DNA from 2 places in the Paenibacillus sp. J22P218 genome. Region 1 is predicted to be linked to the other one. Evidence: riboswitches for the same ligand, from Rfam matches in the RefSeq annotation. Region 1 holds a riboswitch; the other holds the start of a gene.
The links. A riboswitch is a leader RNA that binds a small molecule or an ion and turns the genes downstream of it on or off. The one in region 1 is predicted to bind cyclic di-GMP.
Positions count from the first base shown of each region.

Region 2: another riboswitch for cyclic di-GMP. It lies ahead of AC0YN0_RS04355 (pyridoxal phosphate-dependent decarboxylase family protein); the one in region 1 lies ahead of AC0YN0_RS18575 (SpaA isopeptide-forming pilin-related protein).

Region 1 covers NZ_JBWDNL010000004.1:84,988-90,940, reverse strand. Annotated here, with positions in the region: gene AC0YN0_RS18580 (response regulator) at 1-707, shown strand, start outside; gene AC0YN0_RS18575 (SpaA isopeptide-forming pilin-related protein) at 854-2,737, opposite strand; cyclic di-GMP riboswitch class II at 2,771-2,852, opposite strand; gene AC0YN0_RS18570 (hypothetical protein) at 3,105-3,575, shown strand; gene AC0YN0_RS18565 (ATP-dependent helicase ComFA) at 3,731-5,713, shown strand; gene AC0YN0_RS18560 (ComF family protein) at 5,710-5,953, shown strand, end outside.
Region 2 covers NZ_JBWDNL010000001.1:1,075,425-1,081,377, forward strand. Annotated here, with positions in the region: gene AC0YN0_RS04345 (hypothetical protein) at 632-853, shown strand; gene AC0YN0_RS04350 (endo-1,4-beta-xylanase) at 958-1,986, shown strand; cyclic di-GMP riboswitch class I at 2,236-2,323, shown strand; gene AC0YN0_RS04355 (pyridoxal phosphate-dependent decarboxylase family protein) at 2,418-4,106, shown strand; gene AC0YN0_RS04360 (methyl-accepting chemotaxis protein) at 4,087-5,811, shown strand; gene AC0YN0_RS04365 (helix-turn-helix domain-containing protein) at 5,907-5,953, shown strand, end outside.

The DNA of each region.
Region 1 (5,953 bases):
CCGCCCGAAAAATCAAAATATTACTTGCAGACGACCATCAGTTGTTTCGCGAAGGCTTGAAACGAATTTTGAATATGGAAGATGATTTGGAAGTGATCGGCGAGTGTGGTGACGGCATTCAGGTTATGGAATTTTGCAATCATACGTTGCCCGAAATCGTACTGATGGACATTAATATGCCGATCGAGAACGGTGTAGTCGCAACAGAAAGACTCAAGAGCATGTTCCCTGACGTGAAGGTAATTATTCTGTCTATTCATGATGATGAGAGCTATGTATTCGAAACGCTCCGCAAAGGGGCTACTGGCTATTTGCTTAAGGATATGGAAGCCGAGTCGCTTATTAATGCGATCCGTTCGGTTGTTCAAGGTTATGCGTATATTCATCCCAAAGTAACAGGGAAGCTTATCAATCAGCTTCGTCGTATGACGTACCTGGACGAGATGGGAATTGTATCGGGAGCTGCAGCCGCCCAAGAGCAAGGCGTTAAATATAACGCTGTCGACGAAAGCCCGCTGACTCGCCGCGAGGCAGAAGTGCTGCGTCTGATGGCTGAAGGCAAGAGCAACAAAAACATTGGCGAGTTCCTGTTTATTAGCGAGAAGACGGTTAAAAACCATGTCAGCAGCATTTTGCAAAAAATGGAGGTTGATGATCGCACGCAAGCGGTTATTCAATCGATTAAGTATGGTTGGGTTACGTTGTAATAGATAAAAGCGTGTTGCACAACTGATTAAAGTGGGGGTCCCGTGTCTGTAGGAGCGGGATTTTTTTGTTGTGTTCGTAAGAAAAGAAAACCTCGATGCAGTCTCTTCGACAACACCGAGGTTCGAATGCTTCGCTAGCGGGATCTCTAGCTTTGTTTATTGGCTCTTTGTTTTCTGAATGTAAGGATACCAGCCGAGATTGCAAAAGCGCCAAGCAGGTAGAACGGAAGCGAGCTTGTATCGCCGGTCTTAGGAAGATTGCCGAGCGGTACTTCGCCTTCTTCGATCACGCTGCCGTCATCTTCACCGCCATCTCCACCGTCGCCAGGTCCACCTTCTGGAATCTCTTCCTCTTCAATTACCTCAGTGGAAGGCGTTGGAGTAGGCGTTACTTCAGGCGTTGGAGTAGGCTCTGTGCTTGGTGATACTTCAGGTGTTGGAGTTGGTGATACTTCCGGCGTAGGAGTAGGTGACGGATCCGGAGTTGGCGTCTCCGGAGGAGACGTTGCGCAGCGAGCTCCGTTGTTCACCAATTCCTCGTAGTATGAAGACTCGCCAGGACCCCACCATACGATTCTGATTGTGTTTTCCTTCGACTCCGTCGATACCGTCTCTGCCGTAATCGTGATCGACTTGCCAGCTGGAACGGTCACTTGATTAGAAGATTCGTCATTAGCTTCGAGCACGTACCAAGTAATTGTGATGTCCTCATCGCCAGGGTTGTGTACTCTCCATTTGCGAGTGGAGCTCGGACTAACGGTACATACATTCGTAATTGTAAGTTCCGGTTGTTCCGGCTCTACAGTAGGAGTCGGTTCCGGTGTTGGTGTAAGAGTCGGCTCCGGCGTTGGAGTAGGAGTCGGCTCTGGCGTTGGTGTAGGAGTCGGCTCCGGCGTTGGTGTAGGGGTCGGCTCCGGCGTTGGAGTAGGAGTCGGCTCTGGTGTTGGTGTAGGAGTCGGCTCTGGTGTTGGTGTAGGAGTCGGCTCTGGTGTTGGTGTAGGAGTCGGTTCCGGCGTTGGTGTAGGAGTTGGCTCCGCCGTTGGTGTAGGGGTCGGCTCCGGCGTTGGAGTAGGAGTCGGTGGTGTGCAATCTTCGCCTGGGTTTTGTGCGGTTATCGACTTACTGTAGTCATCGCCCCACTTGACGGTAAGCGAACCGGGAGTGCCTGTGACAATGATTGGCTCAGAGTCGTTGCTAGTGATGTATTCACTATGCCATGATCCGTTCGTTTTCCATTTGAAATAAAGTTTCACATTGCTTTCGTTCGTAACGATCCATTTGCGAGATTGGCTTGGTTCGTCGGTACAAGCGGCAATGAGATTGAGTATAGGCGTGTTATATACATCAACCTTCGCAGTCTTGTCTTCCTCAACTTTTACCGATTGACCGTTGCTTGAGATGGATGTCGTGAAGCCTGCAGGAACAACCTCAACTACCTTGTAGTAGCCGGGTGCCAGGTTTTCGAACTCCACTTGGCCACTGCTATTCGTTGTGCCGGTAGCAACTACATTGCCGTCTTTAAGTACTTGGAAAGTGACGCCGCTCTGAGGTTTTGCATCGTCATCATCGTAGTAATACTTTTTGGTAACTTTGATGTTCCCGCAATCCTCATCATCGTGACGTCCACCGCCACTAGTGCCTTGCAGGACCCCGTTGGTTAATCTGGGGCTGTCTCCGCCGATGCACTTGTTGCTGTTGTCATCACAATCCTCATCATCACGGCCGCCGCCATAAGTGCCTTGAATGCCGGACACGTCGCGGTCGTCTCCGTCGCATGCATTGCCACCGCCTCCACCACCGCCTCTGGTGAAAACCAATAAAGATTGAAGAGAAGGAGACTCTACCGATGCAAGTTCTTCAGAAGGGAGAACAGTTGACTCTGGATTCTCGGTAGCCGGTGCAGTTGTTTCCTGTGCAGATTCTTGACTTGTTTCATCCGTGCCCTGCGCCATAACGATCGAGCTTAAGAACATGGACAAGACGAGCATGATGGACATGATGACCGCAAACTGTTTTTTGACCAACTTCATTGTTCACTCTCCTCTTAGATTTGGATAATCTAGTTCTAAGAGGGCCGGTTACACTACTAGCTCCGTATAATCCAAGTGTCCAAATGCAGATTATACATCATCGCTTCCCTAAAAAGCATGAATGTTAAGAGGTTTTCCCTCCTTCCTTCACTCTATCTGCTTTCCAATACTACTTATGCTCTAGTTCGCACTAAAATGATAACATATATTGGTATTTCCACAAGAGTGTTAAAATGTTGGGGAATGATGAAAAAGAAAGAAAAATGTCGAACGAGGCATTTGGACAGTATATTTTTAACTTGTCCGCTTATACCGGAACCTGTGGGCGCTCCTTCGCATATAGTGTCGCATAGAGGAGGTGACCGCCGTGTTAGAACTTCTGCTTCTCGTGCTTGGGTGTTATATAGCGGCTGCATTGTCGGTTCATCTAGCTTATCGGATACGGCAAGGGCGGAACCGGGCTAGCAGGCATTATGTGCTTATAGCCGATCAGGATCAACATAATATCGAATGGTATATGCGTTCATTGTTAACATTCTCGCGTCAGACGGGTAAGGAAGTCAAGGTGACGGTTGTTGATTATGGCGCGACCGCTGAGACGCTTGCTATTGTCGATCGAATGGCACGCAAGGGACAAAAGGTGACGGTTCATGAATATCCGGAAAAGATGAGGCGAAGCCGTACCGCCGCTGAAGCAGGTGCAGTCGTTTCCATTAGAGAAAGCGATGCCGATCAGTTGATGTGGCTGCTGCAGTCTGAAGGTATTTTGAAGGACGCGAATCAGGCGGTGCTTATCGACTTGCAGAATCCATCCGATTTGTCCAAAATGCCGTTCTAGTATATACTAATTGCCATAACGGTTGTGAAAGTGAAGCACACTTTGCAGCGCTCTATGCGCTCTAGGTGTGCTTTTTTTGCGTTTTCTTGGTTGTATGTAGAATGGCAGCAATGACGACGCACTAAGAAATACAATATGCGGGGAGCGTAGAAAAGATGCGGGCTTATGTGTATGTTGTCGGCAAAAATGAAAAAAGGAGAGCTTATTGTACGATCGCGCCTGAAGTTGATCGGATTTATTGGCTCGAGCCCTCGCTCGGCATGCGAATGGGGAGGATTGTCCCTCCGGCAGACGAGGGCTGGATATGGCGGAATCCGCTGCCGCTCGGGGATGCTTGCAGGGCGGCGGAGCTTTGTAATAGTGAGCAGGAGCGACGAGGGGGAGGGAGGAGCGATCGCGATGGCGTGGTTGGCAGGCTTGCCGCATGTACGGCGGCAGCGTGCGGGGAGGCTGCGGGCGCTCGGCGGAGCAAGCGCGGCGAGAAGCAGCAGGGCGATAGCCTGCGCGGGGGCGCGGAGCGCTGGGAGCGAGCCGCTGCAGCTGGCGAGCCTGGAGATGGCGGCGCAGCAAGCGTTAGCGGGGCTGCGCTGGAGGCGTTGGCCGCAGCCGCGAGGCGGGCGGCGGCGCTTTTGCAAGGGCGCGCGCTGCTGCGGGGCGAAGCGCAGGCGCTGCTTGAGGGCGCGGGCGTGCCCGGCGCGGACAGCGGCTGGAGCGATGTGCTCCAGCTAGCTGCGCTGCACGGGCTCGTGCGCCTGCGTGGGGCGGTTGCCGCAGAAGCCGGCAGCCGGTCGGGCCTGCTGCGCCGCAGCCGGCGCAGCTTGCGCTGCCTGCGCTGCGGTAGCGGCGAATCACAGATGCGCCGCACAACCTGCGCATCCTGCGGCAGAGCATGCGCTTATTGCTTAAGCTGCATTCAGATGGGTCGCAGCCGGGAATGCGAGCTTCTCATCGAAGGGTTGCCGTCTGTAAACGCTCATCTAAATGCAGGCGACCTCCCGCCGATGGAGGAGAGACTGTCCAAATGGGGGCTCAGTCCCGCACAAGCATCGGCAACGGCTAAGGCGCTTCAATTCGCTGAGACATCCAATACTGATAAGAAGCTAGCTCAATCCGCACAAGCAGCAATAAGCAGCTTTTTGCTATGGGCGGTTACCGGAGCGGGTAAGACAGAGATGATCTTCCCGCTTATTGAATCTATCTTGCTGCGCGGCGGCAAGGCCCTTCTTGCAACACCGAGGCGCGATGTTGTTATTGAGCTTGATCCGCGTATTCGCAGAGCGTTTCCGTCTGCTTCGGTCGTCACCTTGTACGGAGGCAGCGAACAAAAGTGGGAGCGCGGCAACATTACGCTGGCGACAACACATCAGCTGTTTCGCTTCTGGCAGAGCTTCGATCTTGTTATTTTGGACGAGCTCGATGCTTTTCCATATGTAAACGACTCGACACTCCACTACGTGGCTGACAAAAGCTGCGCCCCAGGGGCAGTTAGACTTCTGCTTTCAGCGACGCCTCCGCAGGCCATGCAACGGGAGGCGAGACGAGGATCTTTACCTCATGCAAGAGTGCCGGTACGCTATCATCGGCATCCGCTGCCTGTCCCAAAGCTGCTTCGAACCGCAACTGTAGCGAAGCTACTGCAATCAAGGAGGCTTCCGATATCCTTGTTGTCTGAACTGCGTCGTTCCGTAGAACGAGGCGCACAATTATTCGTATTCGTGCAGCGGATCGCGCAGGCAGAACCGGTGGCAGCCTTGCTGCGCTCGCAGCTTCGACTGACGGAGGTGGAGGCAACTTCTTCACAAGACGAGGAACGGGCGATTAAAGTAAAGCAATTCCGTGAAGGGAAGATTCGTGTGCTTGTAACAACGACTATACTGGAGCGTGGAGTTACGATACCTCGTAGCGATGTATTTATATTAGACGCAGATGGAAGATTGTTTGATGAGGCATCGCTTGTCCAAATGGCAGGACGAGCCGGCCGTTCCGCTGATGATCCAGCTGGACGAGTCTTCTTCTGCAGCGTTGAGCATAGTCGTTCCCAGGCAAGAGCGGTCAGCCATATTAAGGCGATGAATCGTATGGCGCGCAAGCAAGGTTATTTGCTCCCGAAAATCACTGTAAAGGAGGCAGACCGATGAGCATAACGTCAATGATAGAATGGATGCGAACAATTCCCAATACAATTGCAGGACAAGCAGAATGGTTATCTGCACGAACAAATACATGCGTATTCTGCAAGAAACCGATCCAGCCCAGCAAAGGTCATCTTCCCCCGGGGATGAAACTGCCGATTCAATTGAAACAGCAGCTATGCTACTCTTGCGTGAATGCCATTCCATGGTTGACTCGGTCTCGCATCGTTTGCCTAAGATGTGGCC
Region 2 (5,953 bases), on a different contig from region 1:
ATGCGGTATATTAATAGAGGATGCATGAATAAGGGGGAACAATGATGAATGAAATAAAGCACCTAATTAAGAGTCCAACAAGGACAGGGACCGTTGTAGGCATGATTGCCATTATATCGAGCCAATCTTTTCTTATGTTGAGATCTTGGGATCAGCAGGGTGTGTTTTACACATTGCTAACGAGTATTATTCTTTGTTTAGTTGTATTGTTTCTCGCATTGTACAGATCGTTTATCAAGAAACCAAACGAGTTGCGCCTATCCGACGAGAGAATTATAGTGAATGGTCATGTCGTTCATTCAAAGGATATTAAAGTGATTATGACCTCAGGCTACTTTAAACCTGTGATCGGGTTATTGACTTACAATAGGAAGATTGTCTCTATGGACATGGCATTCCGATATTTTGGGGATGAAGATCGAGGTATCTCGGATCTAAAGAACTGGGCACAAACGAACAACGTAAAAATGGTCAATAAATCGTTTCAGACGTGGATATAGAGAAAATGAAGTATTTAAGGCAGTCGGTCTAGAAAGAACGGCTGCCTTTCTCTGCTGAGTGGATGAAGTGAATAAAAGAAATAGAGATAGGAAATCAGTAGGTAATCCTTAGGGAAAAAGAGGGATTACGGATGGAACGGACATTACAAAGCTTCTCGTCAATCATTAAGGATAGACTGAACGATGCAGCTGATCTCGTTATAAAAACATATAAAGTGCAAGAACGAATCGAACTAACCTCCATGTATTTGTGCTTAACGGATCAAAAGCTGGTCGATGAATTGGTCATAACAGGCCTATTAACGCTGCATTCCCCGCTGAAAAATGGTCAAAATCCTTCTCAAGTAAGATAAGCGTTTCCTATACTTCGACGGGTTGTTTGCAGCGCATGCAAGGTCTAAACTATACGCGAGCAACGATAATAACCGATGGATAGAACGAGGAGGAGCAATCATTCATGAATCAATCCACATCAGCACAAACACCGAAGCTGCACGAAGTGTTCGGACGGCAATTTCGAATCGGCGCAGCCGTTAATCCGAGAACGCTGGTCTCGCAGCGCGAGCTGCTGGCGCAGCATTTCAATAGCGTAACGGCGGAGAATGAAATGAAGTTCGAACGGCTGCATCCGGCCGAAGATCGGTATACGTTCGAGGAAGCGGACCGCTTGTTGGAATTCGCAAAGTCAAACGGTATGGCAGTCCGAGGCCATACGCTCGTATGGCATAACCAAACGTCCGATTGGGTGTTTGATAACGGCTCGGGCGGCTTAGTTGATCGCGACACACTGCTTGCACGAATGAAAGTGCATATCGAAACGGTAGTTGGGCGTTATAAGGGACAAATCTACGCATGGGACGTTGTGAATGAAGCAGTGTCTGACAGCGGAGAGGAGCATCTTCGTCCGTCCAAGTGGCTGGACATTATCGGCGATGATTTTATTGCCAAAGCGTTCGAATATGCGCATGCCGCTGATCCTGACGCGTTGTTGTTTTACAACGATTATAACGAGTCCGTACCTGAGAAGAGAGAGAAAATCTATGCACTCGTCAAATCGCTTAAGGAGAATGGCGTGCCGATCCACGGGGTAGGACTGCAGGCGCATTGGAACTTGACACATCCGACGCTGGACGATATTCGTGCAGCCATCGAACGATATGCTTCTCTTGGACTGCAGCTGCATATTACCGAAATGGACGTATCGGTCTTCGCGTTCGAAGACAGACGCACGGATCTGACCGCCCCTACGGCTGAGATGATGCAGCTCCAGGAGGAAAGATACGGCGAGATGTTCCGGTTGTTCCGGGAATATAGCGACGTACTGACAAGTGTTACATTCTGGGGAGCAGCTGACGACTATACGTGGCTGGACGGATTCCCGGTGCGGGGACGGAAAAATTGGCCGTTGCTGTTCGACACGAAGCATCAGCCGAAAGGCTCGTACTACAAGGTGATTAGCCAAACGGAAGATGCGCTTGAAGGCTAATAGCGATTGAGAAGATGGCAAGCTGGAGCCGGCATGAGTCGGAGCCAGCTTGTTTGCTTTGCATAGACATATTGCACCAAATATAATCGGTCGACAATATCGGTCAAAGGAAGATTGTGACAAAATGATGATTTCTTAAATAAATTAACGAAATCTATACTTCAAATCTATTGATATCTGAAATGTAAAATAGTAGAATGTTCCTATTCGCTGTAAATGTTTACTAATTGTATCGGTGAACTATCCTAAAATCACATAATGCAAATCCGTCGAAAGACGAGAGACGCAAAGCTATAGGGACTACTTCTCAAAAAAGAAATGTCAGCCAGTTGCAAAAGGTTTAGCAGAGGCATGTCTATGGTCGTCCATAGACATGCCTCTTTGCTTACAACAAAAAAGAGATAATAACGAAATAGGAGAGAGTGGAGACAATGAGCGAGCAAGAGATGAATATCCGGACCTTATTTCCAAGCGACGACGGCAACGAGCGACAACGAGACGATCTTATAGCACTATTCAGGCAAATCGTAGAAGGGGTCGATGCTTTAAAGGATCCCGATTCCGTTAATTTAAAAGGAACGAAAGATAGAGGAGCTACTTTCTATCAGGATTTGACGAAGAACAGCCGCATTCCCGTTAGCGGAAGCACGCAAAATGAAGTGAACGGCGAGCTGCTCAAGCTTCTGCACGGTCATCCTTACCATACGAAATACTTTTTGACTAATATTTTGCCCATGGCCAGCATTCCAGGCATCATGGGAATGCTCACCGCTTTTATGGTGAATGGCAATAACTTGTGGGACGTATACGGACCTGCCGGAGCGGAGGCTGAAGTCAGAGTCGTTGCCATGATGTCGGCACTGATTGGTTATGAGCCTACGGAAAGCGGCGGATATACGACTTGGGGCGGGCAAGGGGCCATCTTTACGGGACTTCGGCTAGCCATTAATAAATATGACGCCAAAGCTGCAAAAGCAGGCGTACCTGACAACTTGTTTGCCTTCTGCTCGGAAGCGGCCCATTACAGCCTGTTCAAATCGATGGAAGCAACGGGGCTGGGCAGCAATAATCTGATTAAGATCCGTACGCGAGAAGACAGCTCCATGGATGTTCGGGATCTCGAAGAGAAAATGGAGAGCGTTATTCAAAGCGGAGGCGTCCCTGTGTACATTGTGGCAACGACAGCGACGACGGATGCGATGGGCATAGATAATGTCGAGGAAATCTTGGCTGTGTCAGAGGAACTAGCGACAAAGCATGGCATTCAAAGGCCGCATATCCACGCGGATTCGGCGCTGGGCGGATTTTTTGCCTTCTTTAACGATTACGACTTTGAAGGAAATCCACATAAATTCGATGCAGAAACGCTATCGGCGCTTCAAGCGATAAGGGAGAGAATGAAGCATTTGGGATTGGCGGATTCGTTGTGCTTTGACTTCCAGAAGCTCGGTCAAACGCCTTACTCCACGAGCTTATTCCTTGTGAAGTGGGCATCCGATCTCAAGCTGCTTGATTTGGAGCCGGATGAAACGCCGTACGTTGGACATCGGGGTTATGGGGATTATCATACGAGCTATACGCTGGAATGCTCTAGAATGGGCAGCTCGATCAGTATTTTAAGCGCGCTAACGGCTTTCGGCATCGAAGGTTATCAGAAGCTGCTCGCCCAATTCGTCGAAGTCAATATAGCGTTCAGAAAGACGTTGGCTGCCGAAGTTCCCGAAGCCGTCATCGTCAATCCTCTAAATCCGGGCATTATCACGCTATTCCGTTTGTATGCGGATCGTAAAAACGGCTATCACGCGGAATACGAAGGGCTTCGCAGCTATGCGGAGATTGAGCGCGAAAATAAGCTGAACGAGCTATTGTTCGAAATTTTGGGCAGAGACCGCGGAAAAATGTTTTTCGGAGATACGAAGAAGCATCTCTACGTGCCAACCGCGGACCGGGCGGGTCAAATTGCGCTGTATGCGGCTAAGTTATTCGTGATCTCGCCGTACACGCAAACTTCAGATGTCGGTGCAATCGTTCACTATTTGAAACAAAAAATCGCTGAAACGTATGCCGCTTATGATCGGCTATCCACGAAGGAGAACAACCATGAAGAAATCTATTCTTAAATTGAATTGGTTCAGAGAACATCTTGCCGTCAAAATCTCGGTCAGCATCCTTCTGCTGCAGGTCGTGACATGCGTAGCCTTTGCTCTATCCGGCTATATGTCGCAGAGCAACCTCTCGGAGAAGCTCCTGGAGCAATTCGATAAGCGGCTCGCGACGGATATTCAAATCGCGTCGAACACGCTTGCAGCCATTCCGGGAAGCGATATTCAACTGACGGGCGCGGACGATCCGAACTACGCGATAATCAAGACGGAGCTCGAGAAGCTCCAGACCGTTCATAGCTTGGAGAACATTTATATTTTGTCCAATACCCAGGATGAAGAACGGATTCTGATTTTGTCGGGCGTCCCTGACGACTTCGGAACCGCTTATCCGTTCACGGATGAAATGAGGGAAGCCATTGCTTCCAAGAAAACGATGTTCAGTCCGATTTACGACGATGAGTACGGCACGCATAAATCAATCTTCGTGCCGCTGACCGATAAATCCGGCACCGTGTACGGCATCTTGGGCATCGATCTCGATGCTTCCGTTGTGCCTGAGACTGCCTCCAGCTCGAACTGGATGACTATTATCATTTCCGTCATCGTCTTCGTTGTCGGTAGCGTGATCGCCGTTATTATTAGCCGAATCATTACGAATCCGCTTCGCAAACTGATGATTGCAGCCGAGAAAGTAGCGGCCGGCGATATGAGAAGCCAGTTCTCGATCGACAGCAAGGATGAGATCGGCAAGCTGGGTGCCGCTTTCGGTATCATGATAACGAGCTTAAAAACATTGATCGAGCAGGTCATCGCTTCGTCCGCGCTTATCGGGGATACGAGCAAGCATCTGAAGCAATCCGTGAATGAATCGACGAATAGCGCGCAGCAGGTGGCCGAATCGACGAGCAAAATGACAGAAGGCATTACGGAGATCGTACAGAGCGTATCCGAAAGCCACTCGAGCATTCATAACATTGATACCGACATCAAAGAAGTATCGGCAGGCATGAAGGAAATTCAAGAAATCGCGTCCGAGGTCCATTCGCAATCGGAGCAGGGGCAAGAGCTTGTCGATCGTACCCTCCAACAAATGGAGACGATCAAGCAGGCGATGCAGCAGTCGCAGCAAGCGGCTGCGGCGCTGGAGACTCGTTCTAATGAAATCGGAGAGATTATCGGCATTATAACCGAAATATCGACGCAGACGAATCTGCTTGCGCTTAATGCTTCGATCGAGGCGGCACGGGTCGGCGAGCTCGGAAGAGGCTTCGCTGTCGTTGCCGAGGAAGTGAAGAAACTGGCTACGCAATCGGCTCAAGCAGCGTTGTCCGTTAACGAGCTCGTCTCGAGCACGCAATCGAACAGCCATCTGGTTAAGCAAAGCATCGAAGAAGGAACGAAGGCCGTCGAGCTTGGCCATTCTTGGATTAGCGGTACCCACCAAAACTTCAAGCATATCTACTCGGGCGTTTCGGAGTTTACTGTCCACACGAACCATATGTCCGGTTCGCTGGAGAAGGTAGAGCATTCCTTCGTACGCATCACGGATGCCATGCAGCAAATTAACGGGGTCACGCAGGAGCAGGCGGCCGGCACGGAAGAGGTTGCTGCGTCCGCGCAACAGCAAAGCGCGTCCATGCAGGAAATATCGGCTGCCATCCAGCAGCTGTCGTCTCTATCGGTTGACTTGAACGAATCGGTAAAGCCGTTTAAGCTGTAGTAGTATCGTTCGAGCACACTGAGCCCTTCCGCCTTCGAGCGGGAGGGCTTTTTATTGCGAACAAACTTTCTGTTAATGAAACGAGGACTCGAAACATGTCTGATGTGACTTTTTACCGCCATGAGGCGCTGCCTTTCTTGGA